Regions from separate parts of the Parabacteroides timonensis genome, predicted to be linked through region 2. Evidence: riboswitches for the same ligand, from Rfam matches in the RefSeq annotation. Region 2 holds a riboswitch; the other holds the start of a gene.
What was found. Region 2 has a riboswitch for cobalamin ahead of BQ7394_RS14480 (ribonucleoside-diphosphate reductase subunit alpha). Riboswitches for the same ligand answer to the same signal wherever they lie in the genome.
Positions count from the first base shown of each region.

Region 1: linked by a shared signal. The riboswitch ahead of BQ7394_RS01450 (TonB-dependent receptor plug domain-containing protein) and the one ahead of BQ7394_RS14480 (ribonucleoside-diphosphate reductase subunit alpha) in region 2 are both predicted to bind cobalamin.

Region 1 covers NZ_LT669940.1:150,609-158,156, forward strand. The annotation lists gene BQ7394_RS01430 (RagB/SusD family nutrient uptake outer membrane protein) at 1-315, shown strand, start outside; gene BQ7394_RS01435 (formylglycine-generating enzyme family protein) at 333-1,460, shown strand; gene BQ7394_RS01440 (fibrobacter succinogenes major paralogous domain-containing protein) at 1,468-2,790, shown strand; gene BQ7394_RS01445 (DUF6383 domain-containing protein) at 2,810-4,735, shown strand; cobalamin riboswitch at 4,862-5,061, shown strand; gene BQ7394_RS01450 (TonB-dependent receptor plug domain-containing protein) at 5,095-7,101, shown strand; gene BQ7394_RS01455 (DUF5074 domain-containing protein) at 7,121-7,548, shown strand, end outside.
Region 2 covers NZ_LT669941.1:1,705,447-1,712,994, reverse strand. The annotation lists gene BQ7394_RS14490 (RimK family protein) at 1-1,294, opposite strand, end outside; gene BQ7394_RS14485 (ribonucleotide-diphosphate reductase subunit beta) at 1,558-2,607, opposite strand; gene BQ7394_RS14480 (ribonucleoside-diphosphate reductase subunit alpha) at 2,623-5,142, opposite strand; cobalamin riboswitch at 5,208-5,425, opposite strand; tRNA gene BQ7394_RS14475 (tRNA-Cys) at 5,563-5,634, opposite strand; tRNA gene BQ7394_RS14470 (tRNA-Cys) at 5,671-5,745, opposite strand; gene rfbC (dTDP-4-dehydrorhamnose 3,5-epimerase) at 5,903-6,463, shown strand; gene rfbB (dTDP-glucose 4,6-dehydratase) at 6,472-7,548, shown strand, end outside.

The DNA.
Region 1 (7,548 bases), on a different contig from region 2:
ATGTCTAAGGAGCAGATGCGGGAAGAGATCAGAAATGAACGCCGTATCGAATTGGCATTTGAAGGAATGAGATGGGCGGATATAAGGCGTTGGAGAATAGGCGAAAAAGTTATGGTGGATGCCTGGGGACTGGATAATTCCTTATTGAAGGAGGGTATGTATCCGGGAGACGGCAAAGGAGAAAGCGAAAACTGGAAATACGAGTATATTGTAATCGACCAGCGTCAGTTCAATCCGCAGAGAGATTATCTGTGGCCTATCCCGCAGAACGAAATGGATGCGAATGAAAATATGGTTCAGAATCCCGGTTATTAATTAAAGAATGAAGAACAATGAAAAATATATATTTCTTATTGGTTTTATTGCTTACAGTGGCAATTTTTGCCGGATGTGATAAGGATGATGAGGTTCCGGCAATGTCGCGTACAACGGTGATTGCCTACGGACCTGACTTTGCAGACATCCAGGGACGGATTTATCTGACAGGCGGTTCTCCTATTGAACGGAGCGGTGCTTGCTGGGTACTGAAATCGACGGTTCCAGACGATGAAAAAGCCCTGGAATTTGCAACTCTCGACAATACGGTACAGGAGAGCGAAGTGGAAAATCCCGAACCTGGAATCTTCCAGATGAGGGTGATCGGGTTGCAACCTGATACGGTCTATTATGTACGTTTTTTTGCCACTAATAAGCAAGGTACTTTTTATAGTTATCCAGCTAGGGTAAAGACCGGCAAGATATACGATGATTTTTGTTTTGTGGAGTCCGGCATCTATTCGATGGGAAATGCCGGGGGGGCTGTTGATGAAATGCCGGTTCACCAGGTCGAGTTAAGTCATAATTTTTATATATCCACAAAGGAAATTACAAATACAGAGTTCTGCGAGTTCCTGAACAAGCAGGATGTCGGTACAAACGGGGCGAAGAACGGTGAAAAGTGGATAGATATGGGTTCTCCGGACGTCCTTATTACTCTCGACGGAGGTTTGTTCGTACCTAAAGCCGGTGCAGGTGATAAACCGGCAATCTGTGTGACCTGGTACGGGGCAGAAGCCTATTGTAAATCGCGTGGCGGATATCTCCCTACGGAAGCCGAATGGGAGTTTGCAGCAAAAGGTGGCTTGTCGTTTGCCAATTTCAAATATTCCGGTAGCGACCGTGCCGATGAAGTCGGATGGTTCGATATAACGGAATTGCAGGTGGGAGGAGCTAAAAAGAGTAATGGACTGGGTGTATACGATATGTCGGGTAATGTTGCCGAATGGTGTAACGACTGGTATTCGGATAAAGCGTATGAAAATTCAGTTCAGAAAGATCCCGAAGGTCCTAAGTCAGGTGATGCCAAGGTGATACGTGGCGGCAGTTACAACCAGTCTCCTTCCACGGTTACGGCAAGAGGTTCCATGAAGCCGGGAACTGCCTCTCCTTATGTCGGTTTCAGAGTGGTCATTAAATTATAGAGATACGATGAGAAATATATTATTATGCATAGCAGCCGTTTGTTTACTTGTAACCTGTAAACGAGACGAAGATTGTAATCCGGCCGTACAACCTATTGCCCAGACCACTTCGCCAAAAGGTGTCACTTGCGAAAAAGCTATTCTTACCGGAAAGGGACTGAACGGTGGTAGCAATGTTCTGGAACGGGGATTTATCTATATGGAGAATTCAACCGGACAGATCACGGAGAGTACAACGGATATCGAGGCGAACGAGATCCTGGCCGGCCAGGGTACTAAGGTGAGTATCCCGCTCGACGGTGAATTCGAATATACACTTACCGGACTAAAAAAGGAGACAGCCTATTGTGCACAGGCGTATGTGATTGCGGATGCCGGACGATCGGTCGGTTATCCGGTTCTGTTCGTGACTTCACAGGAAGTACCTCCCACCATATCTATCGAAATGGAATATGAGAAAGAGGAAGGTTCGACCAATGTTACAATAACGGCCAGCCTGGATGCGCCGGGTGGAGATGATATTTCCTCAAAAGGACTTGTATGGAGCAATACGAATGCAAGTCCGACACTGGAAGACGGCGAGACAATACCATCCGACCTGGGTATAGGTACATTCACCACAAAAATGAATGACCTGCAATGGTTCAGGAAATATTATGTGCGTGCGTATGCTCAGAATAAATATGGAATATCTTATAGTTCTACGCTGCTGGTTTTGTTTATGGATGATAAATTCATCGATCCGCGCGATAATGAGTCGTATACAGTTAGACAGTATGGAAATTCCGTATGGCTTACACAGAACTTCCGTCATATCCCAGCGAATGGTATAAATAATGAAGTCTGGGTACAGCAATATAGCGGTAATAGCGTGGAAGAAGCGAAAGCGAGCGATTATTACCGGACATACGGTTGCTTATATTCTTTCGGTATGGCCCAACAAGTGGCTCCGGAAGGATGGCATCTGCCGTCGGATGCCGAATGGCAGGAGTTGGAGCTATTGACTGGAATGACTCCGGAGGATGTGGCCCGGGACGACGATTGGCGCGGCAGTACGAACGACAGGCTGAAGGCAGATACCTGGGAAGGGCTTGGCGCATGGAGTAATACGTTGGAGTTCAATCTTCACCCTGCAGGAAAGCAGTGGTGTGGCGGCGCTTTCCAGAACTGTGACGAATTAGGCTTTTTCTGGACATCGACCATCAATGACCATCGTTCCGATGGCCAGTTGAACCCTTATTACCGGTTCTTCTCCAGTGGGTTGGCAACAGGTCGGTTTAGCGACTTCCCTTCTTGTGTGGGCATGTCTGTAAGATACGTAATGGATTAATTTATAAATAACTGACAAGATGAAGAAAAGAGATCATTCTATCAATTATATAATATGTGTATTATTAGCATTCTGTACGGTTCCTCTTTCATGTGCACAGAATACTGAAACGGATATTCTACAATCTACTTATATTTCCCGGCCATCTTTATGGCTGGGGCCTACACTCTGGGAGTCGGGGTTTGCTGTAGAAGTGGAAGTCAGTTCGTTGGGTGCTTATCGCGATCATGGAACGACAATTAAGTCTATCGAAAAACATCAGGTAGGCGAACCCTCATCCAAACTGCCTGATATTAAAGTTGCCGAGTGGGGATATACCGTCCTGAATCTGGCTACGGGGCAGTATGATGGCGCCGGAAGGATGATTAATAATATCTATCTGGATAACCTGGCGGCCATAACGAGCAGGGAACAGGCATTGGGGAAAATTATGGAGTTCGTTAAGTCCCAATATGGATACCGGGTGGATGAGAATACCTGGCATACCATTGATCAGGGGTATCCCTGGTATTCTATGAACGGGCACCACTGCTGGCATCATTATGCCGGTGCCGAAGGGGCGGATGTGTTAGGCAGTGAGATCGGCGAGAATATTCACGGTTACCAGCTTCATATCGCAATGAACCGGGGAGCTGCCAAGCAATATAACCGTCCGTGGACGATCGATTTTTCAGCCTGGCATGGTGCAAGTATTCTCGATTATTCCACACATGGGATTTGGGAAGGTTACAGTGGAGCGAATCACGGGCATTCAATCAGCTTGTTGGAACGTTCCATGCTGATGAGTTATATGGCAGGTGCCGATGCTGTGATAGCTGAAGCTGGTGGAGCGATCTCTTTTTATGAAGAAAAAACATCCGACGGAACTTATGACCTGACTCCTTACGGGAAAGTGTTCCAACGGCTGACCGCTTTTTCCAAAGAGCATCAGGTGGGTATCACTTATACTCCGGTTGCTGTTTTACTCGACCGCTATCATGGTATGGACCGTCAGCCGTCAGGTCAGAAAGCCTTTGGGAAATTTGATTATGAAGAAGCTGATATGCGGACATTCACATTAATAGAGAAACTGTGGCCTGAAACATTTTCCGTGGAACGGAATGGTAATGAGAGAGGGACAATGGTAAACGGGCCGTTCGCCGACCAGTTTGATTTCTTGTTACAGGACGCGCCGCTCGATTTGCTTAATACTTATAAAGTCGTGATGCTTAGCGGGGATGTGAAACTGTCGGATGGGGAACTTGCTAATTTGAAGTCGTATGCTGAAAATGGAGGTGTGGTTCTTGCTGATGCTTATAATTTCCCCCAGTTCGGTTTTGGTACAGTAGGCATCGGGCAAGTGAAGAAGGAGGAATTGGGTAGAGGTTTGATCGTCGGATATAAAGTATCTGCTTTGGATGAGGTTATGGCTGAGTATTTTAAATATGACGTCCCTTTTACCTTTTCCGAAACGGTAGAACATCTCGTCAATGTGAAGGACGGAGCATTCTATGTAACGCTTATCAACAACGATGGCCTGACCAAGACTTCTCATGCCGATCCTGTTACGGATAATTCCAAAGCGAAAACTATCACCGTGACTTATACCGGCAAAGCCTCTTTGGGTAAAATAGAAGAGATATGGAGGGGTAAACCGGTCAGTGTCAACGGTAATTCTGCGACGATAATCCTGCAACCCGGTGAAGCGGCAGTTCTCGAGTTTCCTCAGGGAGAATCGGTTAGTAATAAGACAATCGCCGAACAACAGCGGTTCACAGTGTCGGCTAAAAATAGACGGATGCTGGTTGAGGGGTGCGAAGGTCATCCTCTTTTGGTGTCGGATCTGGGTGGACAATTATGCTACCAGACCCAAAAAGCATCGGAGAATATGGAGATACGGCTACCTTCTTCCGGTATCTATATCGTGAAATGTGGCGATAAAGCTCAGAAAATATGTGTTTACTAAATAGGTTTACTGTCAGGTAAATATCCTTTCGGATCTATGATGTCTTGTGATTCCGGGATAAGAGAAGGCTTTGTCCCGGAATCATAAAATGTAGAAAATACTACGCTCATTAGATATAAATCCGTATTTTTGTCATCGAATTGTGGTGTAGCGGTTTAGCTGTCGCTAATCGTTAGTAAAAGGGAATCCGGTGTAAATCCGGAACTGTACCCGTAGCTGTAAGTTCTATAACCCCGGCAAATCTTGTTGCCACTGACTGCAAAGTTGGGAAGGCGGCCGATCATGGGAGAACGAGTCAGAAAACCTGCCATCATTCGATATGCAATGCCTCGGGTAAGGTATTGATAGACCTAAGATATATGCGGAATTTATACATAATAAGAACTCTATGCCTGTTTGGCGCATGGCTGTATGCGGCTGTGTCGGTCAATGCACAACAGATAGATACTACGACTTATCATCAGCTGAAAGGGGTGGAAGTGGTGGAGAAGGCGCGTCCGTCCACTACCCGCGAAGCGACTCCTTTGCAGGTGATGGATCGTGCCGGTATCGAACGGTTGGGTATACAGGACCTGTCGGAAGCGGTAAAACGTTTCTCCGGTGCTACCGTAAAGGATTACGGTGGGATAGGGGGATTGAAGACTGTTTCGGTGCGCAGCCTGGGTGCACAACATACAGCCGTCAGCTATGATGGCGTGACGATAACGGATGCCCAGAGCGGACAGGTCGATATCAGCCGCTTTTCACTGGATAATGTAGAAATGGTTTCACTTTCGATCGGACAGACCGACGATATTTTCCAGACGGCCCGGATGTATGCATCGGCGGGGGCGTTGAGTGTGAAGACAGAAACGCCGTCTTTTAAAGAGAAGGACTTTAACTTAAGAGGTTTGGTTAAGGCCGGCTCATTTGGAATGTTCAATCCTTCCCTTCGCTATGAGCAAAAGCTTTCCGGGAAATATGTACTTTCTGCGTTTGCCGATTGGCAGCGTGCCGACGGGCAATATCCTTATACTTTTACGAACGGGAATATTGTGACGGAGGAGAAAAGAAAGAATAGCGATATTTCAGCCTGGCATGGCGAACTGAATTTATTTGCCGACTGGAACAAGGCAGGTGCCTTGCAACTGAAAGGATACTGGTTTGACTCCGACCGCGGATTGCCCGGATCGGTTATCCTCTATAACGATTATCATAAGGAACGGTTGAAGAACCGGAATGGTTTCTTGCAGGCAGGCTACGATAAGAAGTTCGGCGACCTGTTCTCTTTCAAAGCAAAAGGTAAATTCGATTATGCCTGGAACCGTTATCAGGACTTCCACAGTCGCCATCCCAACGGTGTACAGACAGATGTGTATACCCAACGGGAGTATTATGGTTCTGCCGCTTTGTTATATCAACCACTGCCAGTCATTTCTTTTTCGCTGGCGGAAGACTTCTTTGTCAATACGTTGGACGCAACAATACCTAAATGCCCGTTTCCTACACGCTATACCTCTTTATCGGCTTTGGCTGCACAATATAAAGATACCCGGCTGACGGCAACCGCTAGTCTATTAGGTACGTTTGCCACGGAAGAACTGGAAATAGGAGAACCGGCAGCCGACCGAAAACGGTTGTCGCCGGCAGTAAGCGTTTCTTACCGTCTGTTGAGAAATCAGAATTTACGTGTCCGGGCTTCTTATAAAGATATTTTCCGTATGCCTACTTTTAATGATCTTTATTATGACCGTTTTGGCAATAAGGACTTGAAACCCGAGAAAGCAACCCAATATAATGTAGGACTTACGTGGAGCGGCAGTTGTCCTGTCATTGGTACGGACTATCTGAGTTTTACGGTGGATGGCTATTATAACCGGGTAAAAGATAAGATCGTTGCTATCCCGACCATGTTTATCTGGAAGATGATGAATATGGGAGTCGTAGAGATTAAAGGAATAGATGCGAACTTGTCGGCACATGTTCTTTTGCCGTTCAGGATGGCGTTGCAGATGGATGCTTCCTATACCTGGCAACATGCCGTTGATAAAACGGAAGAAGGTTCAAAGATTTATGATAATCAGATCCCTTATACTCCCGAGCATACGGGGGTGACTTCCGTAACCCTCGAAAATCCATGGGTGAATGTCGGTTGGATGCTTACAGCTGTGGGTGACCGTTATTCGCTTCCTCAAAATATCGAAACAAACCTGATAGATGGATATGTGGAACAGCAAATAACTGTGAACCGTTCTTTTACATTGGGAAAATGCCAGTTGCGCCTGCAGGCGGAAGTGGTTAACCTGGGGAATGTAACCTACGATGTGATACGTTATTACCCGATGCCGGGACGTTCTTTCAGAGCAAGCATAAAAATTACATATTAATAACTTTAAAACAGAACAAATGAAAGTCAGAAATTTATTATTCCTGTTCACTTTGTGTACATTGTTTACCATCTCCTTTTCATCCTGTAGTGATGACGATGAGGATGAACTAAGTGTGCCTTCGGCCGTAGTTACCAATCTCTCTTTTTTAGATACGGATGAAGAAGTACTGAAAATCGGAGGAACGCTTTCTTGGACTCTTCCTGCTTCCGAAGCCGATATCACAGGTTATGTAGTTTATCTGGGTAGTAGCGCAACTGATAGGACTACAAAATTAGGTGAGGTTGCAACCGGAAAGACCTCCTTTGAGGTGCCGGCAGGTACAACCTATAATACAACTTTATTGGTTGTTGCAAAGAATGTTGTAGGAGAATCAGGAAATGCAGCAAGTATTGCTGTACAAGATATCAATGTCGATGTTCCCGAACCTCAGCCGCAGACAGTAGG
Region 2 (7,548 bases):
GCGAAGCTGCCTTGACTGCTGTGTCGAGTACTTTACGTGGAACTTGGTAAATCGGAAGCGTATCGACCAGTCCGCACCGACTTCTTCCCGAATCATAATGGCAATAGATCTGCCAGTGTCCTTTTGCCATATAATATTTGCAGGCAAACAGCGGTTCTCCGTTCAGGATACCGATTCGCCAGTCGAATTCGGTCGGGGTAAATTCCTGTGCCAGAAGGATAGACGATTTATCGAAAAGCAGATCGAGTGCTGCTTTCAGCTCTATCTCATTGGTTACTTTTTTCATCCCGAAAGAGAACGATCCGTCCGGGATTTTCAGGATGAAAGGCGAACCTAGTTGTTCGCTGATCTGTTCGAATGTGTTTTCATTCGACTTAAAGATCAACATAGACAACGGAGCCGGTATCTTTTCTTTCTCAAATAGTTCGTTTAGGTAGACCTTGTTGGTACACCGGATGATAGATAACGGATCATCGATCACCACCATTCCGTTTTGCTTCGCCAGTTGTGACAGACGGAAAGTATAATGGTTCAGCGACGTAGTGGTCCGGATAAACAGAGCGTCGAACTCCATTAACCGTGTAGCATCTTCTTCGGTGATTAGTTCGGCATGTATATCCATTTTTTTAGCAACATCCAATAATTTGTTCAAAGCCTGTTTGTTGCTGGGTGGAAACTTTTCTTCCGGATCGTATAATACAGCCAGGCTATACCGTGCCGATTTAACAGATTGGGGTGCACGCCATACTTTTTTGTTGAAACGGTCCAGCGTATCGGCAAAGAAGCTTTGCTCGTCGTCATTCAGTTGTTCTAATGAAAGGAACTGGATTGTTTCAATTTGGTTCTTTTGCCGGGTATTCAAACTGACCCTTAATAGCGGTGCCGGATAGTTCTCAAAGATAAAACGGGCTATTTTTTCCAACCCTTTCTCTTTGCATGTACCGAAATAGATATCCAGGTTCCAGATGTCTTCGGTAATATTATTTTTCTGTATCCACTGATAACAGAGCTTTTGCAGGTTTCGGTCCATCCGGACACCGGCACCTGCTTCTACCTTATTAATGATATCTACTCCGGGAATCACTTTGTGTCCCCTGGTTTGGGCTAGTAGCGAACAGTAATATCCTTCGGAATTATAACTGTAATCGTTACTAAGGTTGATAACAAACTTATTCCCCTTTTCTTTCTGGAGAGATTTGTTCTTCAAATAATCGGAAACGTTCAAGATGCTGCTTGTCTTATAATACGGTTTCCAATCATTCAGGCTGTCTAATAAAATTAGCACGTTATTCATGTCGAATATAATAAGTGCGCAAAAGTAGCTAAATAAATGAATCGGCGATACGAATAATCATTAATTATTGAGAGTCCTTTTAGTTAAAGAAAATAGATGTTTTATCCCGTTGATTTACATTGGGTAAGAGGCTGTCTGTGGGAGGGTTTTCAAAGGGTTGAAAGTGTTGGTCGATAAGTCTATATAGAATAGGATAGGAATCCGGATACATTAATAATAATGTATATCCGGATTCTTGTTATGTGGTGTAGAAAGGGAGACTGTTACAAGTCATCTTCCAACGCCGTGCTCTTGGCATAAGCTGTACTCTTTGCTTCGAAAAAGTCAGTCTTCACCATGTTGGCATTTGAATACTGTGATACCCAGTGCATGCTTTCCGGTTCCTTCCGGTTGTCTTCAAACAGTGGTTCATAACCCAGACTGAGCCAACGGATATTACCCAAATAGCGGATATAATCTGCTACCATTTGCTGGTTGAGTCCCTGGATGTTGTTTCCTATCACATATTGTCCCCATTCCGTTTCCTGTTTCACTCCTTCACGCATCATTTCCTCGTACACTTTAACCTTATCGGGTGTAAAGAGTTCGGGCTCTTCTTTTTTCAGTTCGAGAATGATGTTACGGAATAACCATAGATGCGTATTTTCATCCCGGTTGATATAACGTATTTCCTGGGCGGATCCTGACATCTTTCCGTTACGGCTCAGGTTGTAAAAGAACATGAAACCGCTGTAGAAATAAATACCTTCCAGAATGTAATTGGCTATCAAGGTCTTCATCAGTGTAAAACCGTTTTGGCTCTCCTGAAACTCGTTGTAACAATTGCCGATGAACGTATTTCTTTTCAATAAATGCTCATCTGTTTTCCACTGATAGAGAATATCATTACGTTCTTCGGGACTGCAAATAGAATCAAGCATATAGCTATAACTCTGGCTATGTACACATTCCTGAAATGCCTGGATATGAAGACAAAGATTGACTTCATTGGCAGTGATGTATTCACTGATAGCCGGCAGGTTGTTACTCTGTAGAGAATCGAGGAAGACCAGAAAGCTGAGAATTTTGTTGTAAGCTGTCCGTTCAGCTGGTTCCAGGTGAGGATAATCCTTTGTATCCTGCGACAGATTGATCTCTTCGGGTATCCAGAAATTGTTCATTGCCTGACGATACCAACTGCTCACCCATTTGTAACGCATATTATTAAAGTCGTTCAAATTGGTGGTATTTCCGCCGATCATTTTCCGGAGACGGATTTCTGTGTCGCCTTCCGGATTGAATAAGGCGTTCTTCTTTAATATTTTTGTTTCCATCGTTCTTATAGTTTTTTATGATGTACAACTTTCACATTCTTCTACTTCCAGTGATTTACTTCGAACATAATATACCGTTTTCACTCCGCATTCCCAAGCCAGCAGATAAAGGTTGAGTAATTGTTTCATGGTGAACTCGTTGGTGATATATAGATTCATGCTTTGTGCCTGATCGATATGTTGTTGCCGGACACCCGCAGCACGGATACTCCATTGCTGGTCTATCTGGTAGGCGCTTTTATATAACCAATAAGTCTTGTCCGACAAGGCAGGAGCTACGCGCGGAAGCATGGTACCTTTCTTTTCTTCGAGGAAGAAACGTTTCATCGCCGGATCTATTCCTGCGGTTGTTCCTGAGATAATGCTTGTACTGCTGGTAGGGGCTATGGCAAGAAGATAGGCATTTCTCATGCCATTTACCCTGACTTTTTCCTGTAACCGGTTCCATTCCGCCGATTTGTATCCTCGTTTTATGAAATAAGCTCCGGTTTGCCAGTCGCTTCCTTCAAAATATTCGTACCGCCCTTTTTCTTTTGCCAATTCAGCACTGGCTTCAATAGCCGCATAGTTGATACGCTCAAATACTTTGTCCATAAAAGTCAGATGTTCATCGCTTTCCCAACGGATGCCGCGTACGGCAAGCGCGTGATGGTAACCGCTTACCCCAAGGCCGATACTGCGGTAACGATGATTCGTTATCTGTGCAAAGGGTACGGGATAGAAATTAAGGTCGATCACATTATCGAGTGCACGGACCACTGTCGCCACCTTTTCTTTCATCTGTTGTTCATCTTCCAACGGCAAATGCCCAAGTGATAAGCTGGCTAGATTACATACCACGAAATCGCCTGGGCGAACTGTTTTCACCACGACTGTATCACCGTTCTCTGTGAGGATTTCAGTAGAGACGGATTCGATGGATGACATGTTCTGTGCTATTTCCGTACATAAGTTCGAACAGTAAATGATACCCCGGTGAGGATTAGGGTTGGCACGGTTTACGGTGTCACGGTTGAAAGTGAAAGGAGTACCGGTTTCTACAGCCGAGCGCAATACCAGCCTGATAATATCTTTAATACTTATACTGCGTTTTGAAAGGCGATTATCGTTCACACAGTCCAGATATCTTTGTTCCCATTCTTCGCCATAATAATCTTCCAGGCAATATCCTTTGATAGTCATTATCTCATTCGGGCAAAACAGATACCATATCTGGTTCAGGTCTTCTTTTGCCATGCGCCAGAACAGGTCGGGATAACATACTGCCGGAAATATATCATGGGCTTTCATCCGGTCGTCGCCATTATTGGTACGGAGTTGGAGAAATTCAGGTAAATCTTTGTGCCAAACGTCGAGATACACTGCTACGGCTCCCTGCCGCATACCCAATTGATCTACGGCGACAGCTGTATCGTTTACCAGTTTCATCCAACGGATCACACCTCCGGCAACTCCTTTAAATCCTCGTATATTACCACCTGTGGCACGTACTTTCCCGAAGTACATCCCCATACCTCCGCCAAACTTGCTGACCATCGCAAAATTGTCAATACTGCGGTAGATACCTTCCAGGCTGTCGGGTACGGTATCGATAAAGCAACTGGAAAGTTGGTGATAAGGCTTGCGTGCGTTGGAAAGCGTAGGAGTTGCCATCGTAACCTGGAGGCTACTCAACAGGTCGTAGAACTTTTTAACCCACAACATCCGGTCGTGCTGTTCGGGCATGGCAAGATGCAGGGCGATTCCCAGAAACATTTCCTGTACGGATTCTACCGGTTCATGAGAACGGGTACGGATAAGGTAGCGTTTCGCCAGTAAATCCAGTCCTGAATAATTAAACAGTTCATTTCTTTCCGGACAGATAAATCCGGCAGCTTCTTCTATCTCTTGCTGAGAGTAATTAGCCAGTATATAGTTACCATATAATCCTTCGTTGGTGAGATAGCTTAATTTATCATAGAATGTATGGATACCGACAGCTTCTTCCTGTTTTTTTAGTTTCTTTGCCAACTGGAAGTTTAATAGACGGGCTGCAATGAATTCCCAGTCGGGAGCTTCCTGTGTAGTCAGTTCTACTGCCGCTTTGATGAGTGCCGTCAGTCGTTCTTTGGATGGCATTTCAGGTTTACAGAAACTGAAAAATTTCTCAGCCAGTATAGTCAGACTGTATTCGTTGGCAGTGAATTTATCCTGTATAGCTTTGAGTGTCTCCATAATGGTCGTATCACCCACTTCATGTGTAATGTGATTGAGGGCTTTCCTTCGTTCCGTCCGTTGCCAGCGATAGAGTATATAGTTTTTAGCTTCGGCATAAAAACCATGTTCCATCAGGCTACGTTCCACTTCGTCCTGAATGCGTTCTACACTGCGGTTTGCTACATTGCTGTTTACAAAACGCTCCACTTCATCCACCATGCTGCGGATGTTTTCGTCCGCTATTTCCTGTCCGGTACTGGCAAAGCTTTTCCGGATGGCAACGGTTATTTTCTCCCTGTTATAAGGTTCGGATGCCCCATTTCTCTTGGTTATTTCCATGAGATACTTTTGAAAAATAAAATTAGAGTATACTTTCGTACTGTTCCCCTATCCCCACGAGTAGAAACAGCCTTTAATGAACGGCAGGTCTTCTGACTGACTCCTTAATTTCCGATACCTTCCCGGTGTCCTCCCTTTAAAGGGAGGACCTCCAGTGGCAATTGTCTTTATCGGAAAGTAGAGCGGAGTTTTACAGCAGCGGGACTGTTCGGGATTTTCACCCGATTCCCTTTTAATCCGAATGGAAGGAAATCCATCCGAAACCAGTTCAAAAGCAAAGGTAGCAGAATTTGGGAATCTAATAGCATGGAATACGTTAAAAGAAATAGAGGTGGCAAATAATTACTGAATTGAAGTTCTGATTTGAACACAAAAAAAGCATCCGAAAGTTAAACCATCAGATGCTTTTCAGTAATATTGAGGTTCCTGGCGGATTCGAACCGCCGTACATGGTTTTGCAGACCACTGACTAAGCCACTCATCCAAGGAACCGGACTTTATTTTGCTTCAACGATGAGTTTATCTCTTTGGAGGTTCCTGGCGGATTCGAACCGCCGTACACGGTTTTGCAGACCGCTGACTAAGCCACTCATCCAAGGAACCGTTTGTTTCAAATGATGTCTTATCGTTTTTGCGAGTGCAAAGAAAGGCATTATGTTTGGAATATGCAAATCTTTTTCATTCTTTTTGCAGGTGTTGATAGTTGCAGAACTAAGGAAAAAGAAGTTACTTTGTCTCCTGTTAGTATAAATATAAAGGAATGAATTATATAGAAACGGAAATACCCGGTGTCTGGATCATTGAACCAAAAGTGTTTAATGATGCGAGGGGATATTTTATGGAAGCTTATAAGCAGGCAGAGTTTGAACAACACATTGGTAAAATAAATTTTATACAGGACAATGAATCCTGCTCTTCCAGGGGAGTACTGAGAGGACTGCATTACCAGCTGGCTCCTTATTCGCAGTCGAAGTTGGTACGGGTGATAACAGGACGGGTATTGGATGTGGCTGTCGATCTTCGTACCGGTTCTCCGACGTTCGGTAAGTATGTAGCTGTCGAACTTTCCGCAGAGAACAAACGCCAGTTTTTTATTCCACAAGGATTTGCCCATGGATTTCATGTGTTGAGCGAAGAAGCCGTTTTTACCTATAAGGTAGATAATCCTTATATGCCAAGCCATGAAAGAGGCTTGCGGTTTAACGATCCGGCAATTGGTGTAGATTGGGGAATCACAGACATAGATGCAGTGAATTTATCAGAGAAAGATACAAAAGCCCCGCTATTGAGTGCGGCAGAATATAATTTTACATTTAAATAATACGGACGATGAAGACTTATCTGGTTACCGGTGCAGCCGGTTTTATTGGTGCTAACTTTATCAAATATATGCTGGCGGAACATCAGGATATAAAAATCGTGATTCTCGACCTGTTGACTTATGCAGGCAATTTGGGCACGATTGCGGAAGATATTGATGGCAAGCGTTGCGAATTTGTAAAAGGAGATATCTGTGACCGTGCTCTGGCTGATGAACTTTTTGCAAAGTATAACTTCGATTATGTGGTCAACTTTGCTGCAGAGAGCCATGTGGACCGTAGTATTGAAAATCCGCAGTTATTTCTCGTAACCAACATCTTGGGAACACAGAACTTGCTCGATGCTGCCCGCAGAGCCTGGGTGACAGGAAAAGACGAAACCGGCTATCCTCAATGGAGGGAAGGAGTCCGTTTCCATCAGGTATCGACCGATGAGGTGTATGGCAGTCTGGGAGCAGAGGGATATTTCCACGAAACTACCCCGTTGGACCCGAGAAGTCCGTATAGTGCTTCCAAGACCAGCGCCGACTTGTTTGTAAAAGCCTATTCCGATACCTATAAAATGCCCGTAAGTATCACCCGCTGTTCTAATAATTATGGCCCTTATCATTTTCCGGAGAAGCTGATCCCACTGATCATCAAGAATATCCTGGAGGGTAAATCCCTGCCGGTGTATGGCGACGGAACGAATGTAAGAGATTGGCTGTATGTAGAAGACCATTGCAAGGCTATCGATGCCGTTATTCATCGCGGACGGGTAGGAGAGGTATATAATGTAGGTGGTCATAACGAAAAGCAGAATATTGAAATCGTTAAACTGACCATCAGCACAATCCACCGGTTAATGACCGAGCAGCCCGAGTACCGCCAGATGCTCAAGAAGAAGGAGATTGGCCCGGATGGACAGATTTCGATCGACTGGATTAACGACAGCCTGATCACTTTTGTGAAAGACCGCCTCGGACACGATCAGCGCTATGCCATCGACCCGACAAAAATATCGGAAGAACTCGGCTGGACACCTGAAACCAGCTTTGAGGTCGGTATCGTAAAAACGATCCGATGGTATCTGGAAAACCAACAATGG